4 regions of the Bacillus yunxiaonensis genome follow, and region 1 is predicted to be linked to each of the others. Evidence: riboswitches for the same ligand, from Rfam matches in the RefSeq annotation. Region 1 holds a riboswitch; each other region holds the start of a gene.
What was found. Region 1 has a riboswitch for thiamine pyrophosphate ahead of thiM (hydroxyethylthiazole kinase). Riboswitches for the same ligand answer to the same signal wherever they lie in the genome.
Positions count from the first base shown of each region.

Region 2: it holds a riboswitch for thiamine pyrophosphate, as region 1 does, so the genes downstream of both, tenA (thiaminase II) here and thiM (hydroxyethylthiazole kinase) in region 1, are expected to answer to the same signal.
Region 3: it holds a riboswitch for thiamine pyrophosphate, as region 1 does, so the genes downstream of both, thiC (phosphomethylpyrimidine synthase ThiC) here and thiM (hydroxyethylthiazole kinase) in region 1, are expected to answer to the same signal.
Region 4: it holds a riboswitch for thiamine pyrophosphate, as region 1 does, so the genes downstream of both, thiT (energy-coupled thiamine transporter ThiT) here and thiM (hydroxyethylthiazole kinase) in region 1, are expected to answer to the same signal.

Region 1 covers NZ_JBAWSV010000008.1:113,108-116,324, forward strand. Annotated here, with positions in the region: gene ilvA (threonine ammonia-lyase) at 1-222, opposite strand, end outside; gene thiE (thiamine phosphate synthase) at 370-1,023, opposite strand; gene thiM (hydroxyethylthiazole kinase) at 1,039-1,848, opposite strand; TPP riboswitch at 1,922-2,031, opposite strand; gene WAX78_RS20410 (DNA topoisomerase III) at 2,230-3,217, shown strand, end outside.
Region 2 covers NZ_JBAWSV010000006.1:6,201-9,417, reverse strand. Annotated here, with positions in the region: gene WAX78_RS17400 (ABC transporter permease) at 1-434, opposite strand, end outside; gene WAX78_RS17395 (ABC transporter ATP-binding protein) at 431-1,180, opposite strand; gene tenA (thiaminase II) at 1,149-1,844, opposite strand; TPP riboswitch at 1,931-2,031, opposite strand; TPP riboswitch at 2,091-2,199, opposite strand; gene WAX78_RS17385 (SH3 domain-containing protein) at 2,724-3,217, shown strand, end outside.
Region 3 covers NZ_JBAWSV010000003.1:274,903-278,119, forward strand. Annotated here, with positions in the region: gene WAX78_RS10685 (arsenic transporter) at 1-802, opposite strand, end outside; TPP riboswitch at 1,006-1,121, shown strand; gene thiC (phosphomethylpyrimidine synthase ThiC) at 1,380-3,140, shown strand.
Region 4 covers NZ_JBAWSV010000010.1:83,021-86,237, reverse strand. Annotated here, with positions in the region: gene WAX78_RS22125 (hypothetical protein) at 349-678, shown strand; gene thiT (energy-coupled thiamine transporter ThiT) at 753-1,322, opposite strand; TPP riboswitch at 1,411-1,512, opposite strand; gene WAX78_RS22115 (FeoA family protein) at 1,711-1,938, shown strand; gene feoB (ferrous iron transport protein B) at 1,935-3,217, shown strand, end outside.

The DNA of each region.
Region 1 (3,217 bases):
TGCTGCCACAACTCCTTTTTGCAATTCTTCTTTGCTAAGCGAAGTCATTTTATTATAAGAGCCACGTACTTTAAAGGAACCTGTCTTTTGTAGATTTTCTAACTTTAAATACACTTCGTTATGAGATAGTTCACTAAATGTACTGGAATAATCTAACGGTGTTGTATGTACAATCCCCTTCATTTTTTCATGAGCAGCTATAATACTTTGTAACGAAATCATATTGTCGCCTCCGAAACGATATATATTCATACACGTTAGTTTAAGCCTCACAGTTTGTTTTATACGACAAAAGGAACCATTTCTTCATGTTAGAAATGGTTCTTTCAAAATAGTAGTGATTTTCACGATATATAACAGATTCATTTATTATTTTTTCACTTGTTCAGCTAATCTCTTCGTACTATTATAAGGAGAATCTGCTAAGCTAATCGCAGAAATAACAGACACCCCATCCGCACCTGCTTCAAGGACAGAAGCAGCATTTTCAATTGTAATTCCACCAATACCGACAATCGGAATTTCAATGCCACTTTCACGGAAAAAGCATAATCCCTCCGTTCCTTGTACTGCTTTTGCATCTTTTTTCGTATTTGTTGGAAAAATCGGTCCTACACCTAAATAATCTGCACCATTTTCAATTGCAAAACGTGCTTCTTCTATTGTATGAGCAGATACACCGATCATTTTATCTCCCATTTTTTCACGTACTGTTCGAATCCCTTCATCATCTTGCCCAACATGAACGCCATCTGCATCTAATTCTAGTGCTAATTCCACATCATCATTCACAATAAATGGAACATTATATTCTTTACACAAAGACTGAAGCTGTTTTGCAAATGCATATCGTTCTTCTCCCGTTAATGCTCCGTCACCTTTTTCACGATATTGAAAAATTGTAATTCCACCATCAAGTGCTTCTTTCATGACTTGTAATGGATCTTTGCGGCAATTGTTACTCCCCATAATAAAATATACTTGTAATAACTCAGACATATGCTGTTTATCGATGCGCGCCATTTCTCTCATCCTCTCTTAACGAACTTCTTCGACATTCCCATATCGTTCAATGTCTTTTGCAGTAACATTTGCTAACTGATTAAGAAATTCAATTTGGAAACTTCCTGGTCCTTGTTCAGCCGTTTTGTTTGCTGCGATTTCTGCCGCTACACCGTAAAACGTTACTGCTGCGACTGCTGCTTTTACATAGTCTCCTTCGACTGCTGTAAATGCTCCAATCACAGATGTTAATAAACAGCCCGTTCCTGTTACCTTTGTTAAAATCGGATGACCGTTACGAAGAATGAATGTTCTTTCTCCATCTGTTATAACGTCTTCTTTTCCAGTAATAACAGCGACAGTATCTAGCTGCTCTGCTGCTTGTTTCGCAATGGAAACAACGTCACCGTTTCCTTCTCCTGCATCAACACCTTTAATCTCCCACTTCTCATCAATAACATTTGCAATTTCCGCCGCATTGCCGCGGATAATTGCTAGTTTTACTTCACTTGGGATATACCTTGCAACTTCTGTTCGATACGATGTTGCACCAGCACCAACAGGATCAAACAAAACTGGTACATTATGCGCATTTGCTGATTTCCCAGCAATGAGCATCGCTTCTACTTCTTCCGGACGAAGTGTTCCCATATTTAAAACGAGTGCTCCAGCAATACTTGCCATTTCAGCTACTTCTTCTTTCGCATATGCCATCACAGGCGATGCACCTAATGCGAGTAAACCATTAGCTGTAAAATTTGTCACAACAACATTTGTAATATTATGAACGAGCGGATTTCTTTCTCGTACTGTTTCAATTACTTGTGCAATTTCTTCGATTTTCATATTTGTCCATCTCCTTTTTTAATAATGGGAGATATAGCCAAAAAAGACACTTTGCGCATGCAAAGTGTCTTAATATATGCTTTCACACTCTCCCTACGCTGGCATTATCCAACAGGTTCAAATGGTCAACGACAGATTAGCCGTACTCTCAGTTTGCATCCGCAAACTCCCATGTGTTTTATTATTCATCTAATTCAGAGTCTACTCTTATTCTATCAAAATCACAAGTTACATTTTGTTATGAAAATTCTTCTCCGCTTAACTCATCAAAGATGTAAAGTATTTCATTACTAACAATAGATTCGAATCTTCCGAATAACTGAATCCAAAAAGGATGTATGCTATAGTTAACTTACGGAAATTCGAAAGGATGTTTGAAATATGGCAAAAAGTGTTGTAATTGCTGAAAAACCTTCTGTTGCACGTGATATTGCACGTGTATTGAAGTGTGATAAAAAAGGAAATGGTTATATTGAAGGCAATAAGTATATCGTTACTTGGGCTTTAGGGCATCTCGTTACATTAGCGGATCCAGAAAGTTATGATGTGAAATATAAAACTTGGAATTTAGAAGACCTTCCAATGCTACCTGAACGCTTAAAATTAACAGTGATCAAGCAGACTGGAAAACAGTTTCATGCTGTTAAAAGTCAACTGATTAGAAATGATGTAAATGAAATCATCGTGGCTACAGATGCAGGAAGAGAAGGAGAATTAGTCGCTCGTTGGATTATTGATAAAGTTAAAATCAATAAACCTATTAAGCGTCTATGGATTTCATCTGTTACTGATAAAGCAATTAAAGATGGCTTTGCAAATTTGAAGCCTGGTAAAGCATATGACAATTTATACGCTTCAGCTGTCGCACGTTCGGAAGCCGACTGGTATATCGGTCTTAACGCAACGCGTGCATTAACGACACGATTCAATGCACAACTAAATTGCGGTCGTGTACAAACGCCTACTGTGGCGATCATTGCAGGCCGTGAAGATGAAATTAAAAACTTCAAAGCGCAAACATACTACGGTATCGAAGCTCAAACAACAGACAAATTAAAATTGACTTGGCAAGATGCGAAAGGCAATAGCCGTAGTTTCGATAAAGAAAAAATCGATGCCATTGTGAAAAAACTAGGCAAACAAAATGCTATTGTCGTGGAAATTGAGAAAAAACCTAAAAAATCATTTGCTCCTGGTCTTTACGACTTAACAGAACTACAACGTGATGCGAATAAAATCTTTGGTTATTCTGCAAAAGAAACGTTAAATATTATGCAGAAACTATATGAGCAGCACAAGGTATTAACATACCCTCGTACAGATTCACGCTACATCTCATCGGACATCGTGGAGACACTTCCAGAACGTC
Region 2 (3,217 bases), on a different contig from region 1:
TTCGTACTGCGGAGACCATCATACGTATTCACCGCAATTGGAAAGAACGTAATAAGTACTGTGACAACAACCTTACTCCAAATAGAATAGCCAAACCACAAAACAAATAATGGTGCCAAAGCTGTAACTGGAATCGTTTGGGAAGCAACTAATAGTGGATAAAATGCTTTCTCAGCAAATGAGCTCATACTCATCACCATTGCTAAACTAACACCTAATACAACGGAAATGACAATACCAATAACTGTAACAGAAAGAGTTGCTGGTAAATGCACCGTAAGCAATATATCCCGCAAATCCCATATTTTTTGAACAATGGCACTTGGGGATGGTAAAATGTACATTTCATCGAGAATCCGCGCCCCTACTTCCCAACCAATAAGAAAAATAGCAGCAACAATAAAAGCTGGAACATAGTCTACAATTCTCTTCATACAAGTACCTGTCTTTGTAACATCCCAATGAGTTCATCTTTTAATGCCAGCATTTCTGGACGATGCAAATCCTTTCGAGATCGTTCTTGTCCAAGAGGTACAATCCGCTCTGTTAATGATGTAATGGGCTGCTCTGTTACGATAAAAATACGATTGGAAAGATAAAGCGCTTCCTCTACATCATGTGTAATAAATACAATCGTTTTTTGCCAATGTTTCCATTGTTCAAACAGCCACTCTTGCAGATATGCTTTCGTCAATGCATCGAGTGCACTAAATGGTTCATCTAATAGTAAAAGGTCGCCGCCCGTTAACAACGTACGAATAAAAGATACACGTTGACGCATTCCACCTGATAAATCTTTTGGCTGTTTATTTTCATACCCTTGCAGTCCAAACTGCACCAATAATTTTCGTGCTTGCATTTGTGCTTCTTTTTTCTTCACACCTTGACATTCAAGAGGCAATGCTGCATTTTCGATAATCGTTCGCCATGGAAGTAACATATCTTTTTGTGGCATATAACCAACAGGATGATTCGTTTCTCCAATTACATCAATAGTGCCCTCGCTTGCTTCCTCAAGTCCTGTAATGAGTCGAAACAATGTACTTTTTCCGCAGCCACTCGGACCAATAATACTAACGAATTCTCCTTGTTGTACTGCAACATCAAGATTCGCTATAATCTGCTTCTCCTCATAATGAAAGGAAACATTATGAAATTGTAGTATGTTCTTGCTCCTCAAAACCCCACATCTCCTTACGATATGCCATATCCCAGAATAAATATTCAAAACGACTGGAATATAAGAAGATTTCTTCTAAACGATTTCGTTCTTCTTCTGTTTTTCCAATTGTAATTTCATTAAATAAATCAATTAACCACACGCAAAGATTTCCATATTCTTCAGAACTATACCCTTGAATCCACTCGCCAAAAAATTCATGATCGCGTGCTCCTGGAATATCATTCAAGCGCTTTCCAATCTCCCAATAACTCCACATACATGGAAGCAACGCTGCAATTAACTCAGCAAGTGTACCGTTTTGTGATACAGACATCATATAGTTTGTATATGCTAGATTCATAGCAGACGGCTTTGCTAATTCCATTTCTTCAACAGAAATTCCTAAACGCTTTGCATATTGTTTATGAATCGTCATTTCTCCATTTAAAATTCCATCGATTTGTTCAGCAAACTTCGCCATTACTTTTGGATTTGTTGCTTTTACAACACCAATTGCATATAATTTTGCGTAATCTAACAAATACAAATAATCTTGAACAATATAATATTGAAATCTATCTTTCTCTAATGTTCCATCTCCCATACCTGTTACAAATGGGTGATTATGACTCTTCTCCCAAACAGGTTGCACCTTTTCAAATAGTCTTTCACAAAATGTCATCTCCGCTTCCCCTTCCTGTATATATGTTTCCAAATAAAAAACCACTTCTATATAAGAAGTGGTCCACAGCAAACAAAAGAAAAACCTATTTGTTGTTTCCACTTCCCTACGCTAGTATCACCTAGATCAGGTTATAAGGGTTAAGGTTTCTACCTCTCTCAGCTTTCAAGCACCCCTAGTGGTGTTCTATAAAATTTTCAATAAAAAATCCCCGTTTCTATACGCAAAGAAACGGGGACGTTATATATATCGTCCAAATTGCTTCCCTACGCTAGCATCATCTAGATCAGGTTCAAGGGTTAAAGACTATAGGTCTTACTCTCAGCTAGCAACACTAGCTCCCCTAGCATTATATTCATTTAACATAGTCAGTATACCATCGCCATATATCATCGGCAACTCTTTTAAGTTATAAAGTCAAATTTCCATATGTGTTAATTTTAGACAAAAAGTGATTAGTTAGGTCACTCTATGTCTTACGAGAGACTTTTCATCTTAAAGCTTTCCCCTAAAATATCAATGTTTTGAGCGAGATAAAGTGAAACTTCCATCAGGGGGGTTCTTCATCCTCCACTAACGGTTATCTCCCACCTATCTTCTTTGTTTTCTCAGAACTTTGAGGTGGGAGTCTTACTGCCCTAAAGTAGCGGGATAAAATATCATTCTATGTATTTTGTAAGTTCAGAAAAACGCAAATTCCTTCTATCTATTTCCATAACACTGATAAATCTGCTATCCTTTTATTATATGACTTTATAGTATTAAAAAATGTTCATTTATTTTTCAGTATTACATTTCTATGCATACAAGACAAATTAAATATTGTTATATTATAATTAAGGATATAGAAATTTATTACATAAGGAGGCCTCTAATTATATGAACATGAAAGCCGCAGCAATGACAGCAGCTACTGTCGCAGTCGCTTCTATGCTCCCGTCTATGACAGATTCCACTGTACAAACCGTATCAGCACAGCAAAAAACAAAAATAAAAATTGGTTATGTAAAAACGAATACATTACAAGTGTACACTAGCCCTAAAGCAACAGATTCTGTTATTGAAACCATTCCAAAGAACACTCCAGTTACAATTCTTGAAACAACAAACGAATGGTATAAAATTCACACTCAAAATAAAACTGGCTATGTAAAAAAAGAAGCAATTTCTTTAGCAAAAACAAGCAATAGTAAGCAACAATATATCGTTAATGCAGATGCATTAAACGTTCGCTCTGAGCCAAATACGCAATCTGAAATTATTGATGTATTACCGAATGGAAAATTTGTTACGATTCAAGAAGAACAAGAGGGATGGTATAAAGTTATACATAATGGAACAAGTGGCTATGTAAAGAAAGAATTTTTATCTAA
Region 3 (3,217 bases), on a different contig from region 1:
GAAATTGGAAGAAAGATGCGATAAATAAGCTGAGACGAACGCATAAAACAAATAATAGAATGCCAAGCATAAACCTTGTTCGCTTACGATTTTCATCAATTGCGGGACGTGGTTGCAGTGGGTGAAAGGGTTTTTTAACGAAATTTTCATCTAAGTATGTCGATAAGACCGGGAGTTTTTCAGGGATTTTTTTCCGAAAAACAAGGAGTAACAGAAATGACATAAAAAGGAGACCTAACGTAGCGGGAACAAACATCATGGCTGTGTGCATGTATAAGTCCATATCAATAATTTTCAAGGCGATTAAATTTACAATATTGCTTACACCAATTGGCGCACTTGATGCAGTAGCGATGAGTGCACCACTTAGTAAGTAAGGTATTTTTTGATCATGTTTGAGTCGTAAATGATGTAACAAAAGCAGTAAAATGGGAGTTGTAATTAAGATGCTACCATCGTTATTGAAGAATAATGTCATGAGAAAACAAAGAAGATTTGTATACCAAAAGAGGCGAATACCAGAGCTTTTTGCTTTTTTAGCAAGTTGAACGGCGCACCAATAAAAAAAGCCGAAACTCTCTAGTACGATTGCCATAACAATGGTAGCCATAATTGTTATGGCGGCGCCAATAATCTTTGAGCTAATATCACCCAAGTCGGTAAGAGAAACGGCACCGCTTAAAATGACAATCACTGCACCAACTGTTGCTGGAATTGCTTCATTCATCCCTTTGGGACGCCAAAAGATGATGAGCGTGGTTCCGAGAAAAGCGAGTATGGTTATTGTAGATTGTAGGTTTATCAACTCTTTCACCCCTGTTCTTATAGTGAAAAGTTTGCATAAGACATACGTCCTCACTGGCTTATATTCTATATGTATGTAGTGGGGAAGCAGCCTGTATTAAGTGAAATACCCATTTTTTGAATAAGGAAAAGAAATAATATAAATACCTTTGCATTTTTCAGACAATGATGTATGATAGGAGCGTAGTAAAAATTTAATCAGTGATAAACTAGGGGTGCCCAAGAGAGCTGGGCTGAGAGAGAAGTGCGTTGAAACTTCTTGACTCTTTGGACCTGATCTGGTTCGTACCAGCGGAGGGAAGTTAACGGCTTTACATAACAATGCCTTATGTTGCCAGGTCCTATTCTTTATTATGGACCTGGCTTTTTTATTTGAGCATACACTGGCCGCTAGTTCTCGTCCTGGTCACAAGAAAGGCGGAGCCGACTGTTTAGACCCGTTGGCTAAGGTTCTTTCGCACAGAAAGCGCTTTTTGTTTTCTCGTGCGGAGGGTTCTTAGAGGTTTAGGAGGCGAAGCTGGATCTAAAGAAAAGCGGAGGTTACTTCGCTAAGACACAGGGGAGGAAACATAATTATGAAACAATCTGTTTCAGCTGAGCAAATTGAGTTGAAGTCAAGTTTACCGGGAAGTAAGAAGGTATATGTAGAAGGTACACGTGAAGATATGAAAGTACCGATGCGCGAGATTGCACAAAGCGATACAAATGGTGTACCAAATCAATCTATTCGTGTGTACGATACGAGTGGTCCTTATACTGATCCTGATTACAAAGTGGAATTAGAAAAGGGGATTCCAACGCCGCGCCGCTGCTGGATTGTGGAACATGGAGATGTAGAAGAGTATGAAGGCCGTGAAGTGAAACCGGAAGATGATGGTGTGAAAACAGCAGCTAAGCATACGCCTATATTCCCGCAAATGGGACGTAAGCCGCTTCGTGCAAAAGCTGGGAAAAATGTTACGCAAATGCATTATGCGCGTAAAGGTATCATCACATCAGAGATGGAATATGTGGCGATTCGTGAAGGTGTGGAACCAGAATTTGTGCGTCAAGAAATTGCTGAAGGCCGTGCTATTTTACCAGCAAATATTAATCATCCGGAAGCAGAACCAATGATTATCGGACGTAACTTCCACGTGAAAGTAAATGCGAATATCGGGAACTCAGCTGTGTCATCGTCGATTGCGGAAGAAGTAGAGAAGATGACGTGGGCAACACGCTGGGGTGCAGATACAATTATGGACCTTTCTACTGGGAAAAACATTCATACGACGCGTGAATGGATTATTCGTAATGCGCCTGTACCAGTTGGAACAGTACCGATTTACCAAGCACTTGAAAAAGTAAACGGGATCGCGGAAGATTTAACGTGGGAAGTATACCGTGATACGCTAATTGAGCAAGCGGAGCAAGGAGTAGATTACTTTACAATTCATGCTGGTGTGCTGCTTCGTTACATTCCGCTTACAGCAAAGCGTGTAACAGGAATTGTATCACGCGGCGGTTCGATTATGGCCCAGTGGTGTTTATATCACCATCAAGAGAACTTCTTATATACACATTTTGAAGAGATTTGTGAAATTATGAAGAAGTACGATGTTTCCTTCTCTCTTGGAGATGGGTTACGCCCTGGTTCAATTGCGGATGCAAACGACGAAGCTCAATTTTCTGAGCTGGAAACATTAGGAGAACTTACGCAAATTGCTTGGAAGCATGATGTGCAAGTGATGATTGAAGGCCCAGGACATGTACCGATGCACCTTATTAAAGAGAATATGGATAAAGAGCTCGACATTTGTCATGGTGCACCGTTCTATACACTTGGACCGTTAACGACAGACATTGCGCCGGGTTATGACCATATTACTTCTGCGATTGGAGCAGCAATGATTGGTTGGTTCGGTACTGCAATGCTTTGCTACGTAACACCAAAAGAGCATCTTGGCTTACCAAACAAAGATGATGTTCGTGAAGGTGTTATTACGTACAAAATTGCCGCGCATGCTGCTGACCTTGCAAAAGGTCATAAAACAGCACATCAGCGTGATGACGCCCTTTCGAAAGCGCGTTTTGAATTCCGCTGGCGTGATCAATTTAATTTATCATTAGACCCTGAGCGTGCAATGGAGTATCACGATGAAACATTACCAGCAGAAGGAGCGAAGACAGCGCATTTCTGCTCAATGTGTGGTCCGAAGTTTTGCAGTATGAGAATTTCGCATGATATTCGTGAGTATGCAAAGGAGAATGATTTAGAAACAACAGAAGCAATCTCACAAGGTATGAAAGAAAAAGCAGAAGAGTTTAAAGACACAGGCAGTCAATTATATCGATAATTAGAAAGTATCATTCTGAATACCTCTTAATCTATGATCATGTGTACCTAACCTAATATAGATAATAGTCCCCCTGC
Region 4 (3,217 bases), on a different contig from region 1:
CGTTTATTCACCTTACTTCCTTTGTTTTAGGGATAAATCTCCTTATTTGCCATATTTTAATTGTAACAAATAATTTACAAAATGTAATATAAAATATAGATATAAGGAAAAAGGGATAATATGATGTTTATAGTGCGTGTTGCAAAACGTATTCTTATATATAATTAGAACTCTTAAATAATATAATAGTTACATATTATGATGTATAATAAAACCTTACAATTTTGTAAGGTTTTTTGTAAGGTAAATCGATAGTTTGTACTACCTTTTTTGTATACACTACGTATGTGTAAGGCACACACATTTTAGGGAAATAAGGCAAGCACTAAAAAAGAAAGGAGTAGGGGAATGGAGAGGCACTCGGCGGCTCTTTCTTTATTATTAGAGAATGATATGATTATGTTAGCTAATAATGAAGGTTGTAAAACTGTAGTTGATCAACAAGAAACATGGGTAGATTCACATGATAAAATTGTGTGGTACAAATGGAATGCGAGCTATAAAGAGAAAATAAAGAAGCAGCACATAGGGTATGAGATGCATAGAGTTGTTTTATGGAATGAGATGAAATCTTGGATTCATAAGCATAACGGTAAAAATGAGCGAGAGAGCAGCCGAGAGGTGGATACACTCCATTTTCAGACTCCTGAAATTGTAAGACACACAGATTCACATTAGGAAAGTAACATGGAAAACTAAGGCACAGAAAAAGAGCAGGTCGCTTATAGAAGCAATCTGCTCTTTTTCTATGATTAAGCGCGTTTCGTAATCAAGCGCGGTGCTGTTGTAAATAAAATGACAAGTAAAATTGCACATAATATGAAAGAACCAATCATTGTGCTGCCGTTTATGATGAAGGAATATAAAGCGGCTGACTGTCCTTTTGGTGCATATTGACCAAAGAAAATAACGCCGGCAATAAAGTGCCAGAAGTAACGAGCTAGGCTGCCGATAAATGTAGCAATAATGATATACATAATTGCTTTTGTTTTTTGACTATTGGCAAGTGCTTGTTGAATTGGTGTATGAAATAATCCAGCAAAGCCGATAAAAGCAAATGCAATGAAGTATTCAATAAACATTTGTACAGGCGTTAAAATGTATGCATCTCCTACGACAATTTGTAGTAATCCCCAAACGAGACCACTTAAGAAACTAGCTTTAAATCCCCAGCGATAAGCGATAATAAAAATTGGAATCATAGCAAATGAGATAGAACCGCTTGTTGGAAGTTTAATAGATAGCGGCAAAATGTCGATGACTAATGCAAGTGCTGCAAGAATCGCTGCCTCTATCATCGCTTGTAAATTTGTATTACGCATGTATAAATCCCCCTACATCCAAGTTACAAAAAAAGAATCATTATCATAGGGGAATATTGAAATATACAAGTTACAAATAACTATTTATGTATATACGTTTGCACAATTCCTGCGTTAGCATTAACTAACAGGTTCAAAGGGTCGGAACGATGTGTTCCCTCTCAGCGACGTGGCTCCCCCTGTGACAACGAGATTCTTAGATTGTTAATATTATTGTAAATTAAAATGGATAAGAATGGAAAATAAATTTTAGCATAGCTATGTTATATAAGATAAAACCGTAAAAAATAGTGATAAATTGACACAATATTGTATAGTCTTTCTTTTGGAGTTCATGTTATAATTGATATTGATAATAATTATCGTTATCGTCTGAGGGGGAGAAATCATGAACTTAGTTGATATGAATATAGATGAAAAAGTACGTGTGAAAGATTTACAATCTCTTGATAAATTATTAAAACGTCGTTTAGCTTCATTTGGATTTGCTGAAGGATGCGAACTTTGTGTAAAACAAAAGGCAATGTTTAATGGTCCGTGTACATTAGAATGCCGCGGGCAATTAATCTCTATTCGCCATTGTGATGCGAAAATGATAAAGGTGGAATTGGCGTGAATAAAGTTGCTTTACTAGGGAACCCGAATACGGGGAAAACATCATTATTTAATGCGCTTACTGGTTCTTATGAATATGTAGGGAACTGGAGCGGAGTAACTGTAGAAAAAAAGATTGGTAAGTTAAAAGATAAGAAGGGAACTTTAATAGACTTACCAGGTGTATATAATTTAAACCCTGTGTCACGTGATGAAGGGGTTGTTACACAATTTCTCTTAACAGACGAATTTCATCATATGTTAAACATTGTAGACGCTTCTCAATTCGAACGTAATATGCATTTAACTTTGCAATTATTAGAATTTGGTAAGCCGCTCTCAATTGGTTTAAATATGATAGATGTTGCCAGGCAGCGTGGCATTATAATTGATGTGAAGAAACTAACTGAAATGCTCGGTGTAACAGTCATTCCGGTTATTGCAAGGAGCGGAAAAGGCTGTGAGGAATTATTAGCTTCTCTTCACGAGAGTGATCATGTAGAACAGAAGCCACTTATTCTTTCTTATGGTGAAAAGGTAGATGCAGGAATTCAGCAAGTTATGGATAAACTGCAACAAACGAATTATGAGCACCCAAGATGGCTTACACTTCAATTTTTGAGCAATAATGAAGTAGTAGAACAAGAGTTAAATCAATTGCCTATTTATAAGGAACTTGTAGCAATCCGCTCTGCATTAGAAGCAGAACTAGACATAACGCTGGAACAGCATATGTACGGAGCACGTGCAGCGTATATTGAAAAGTTGAAAACAAATGTTATTCGTCATGAGAAAGAAGGAAGCATTCCTTTTTCTGAACGAATTGATAAATTAATTACCCATAAAATTTGGGGGCTTCCGATCTTTTTAGGGATCATGTATTTCATTTTTCAGGTGACGTTTTCGTGGATTGGAACACCTTTATCTGATCAACTTGATGCATTTATCGGGGGACCGTTCACAGATTGGGTAACAACAGCTTTAACTAATATGGGGGCATCTGAATTTATTCGAGCGCTCATTACAGATGGCGTAATTGCCGGTGTCGGTGCGGTAATCGTATTCGTTCCACAAATCCTTGCATTGTTCTTCTTCATTTCATTATTAGAAGACTCTGGATATATGGCGCGTATTGCTGTTGTCATGGATCGTATTATGGAGTTTTTTGGACTAAATGGAAAAGCATTTATTCCTATGATTATTGGATTTGGTTGTAATGTACCAGGTGTTATGGCTGCGAGAACGATTGAACAGGAGAAAGAGAGACTGCTTACGATTTTAGTGACGCCATTTATGTCATG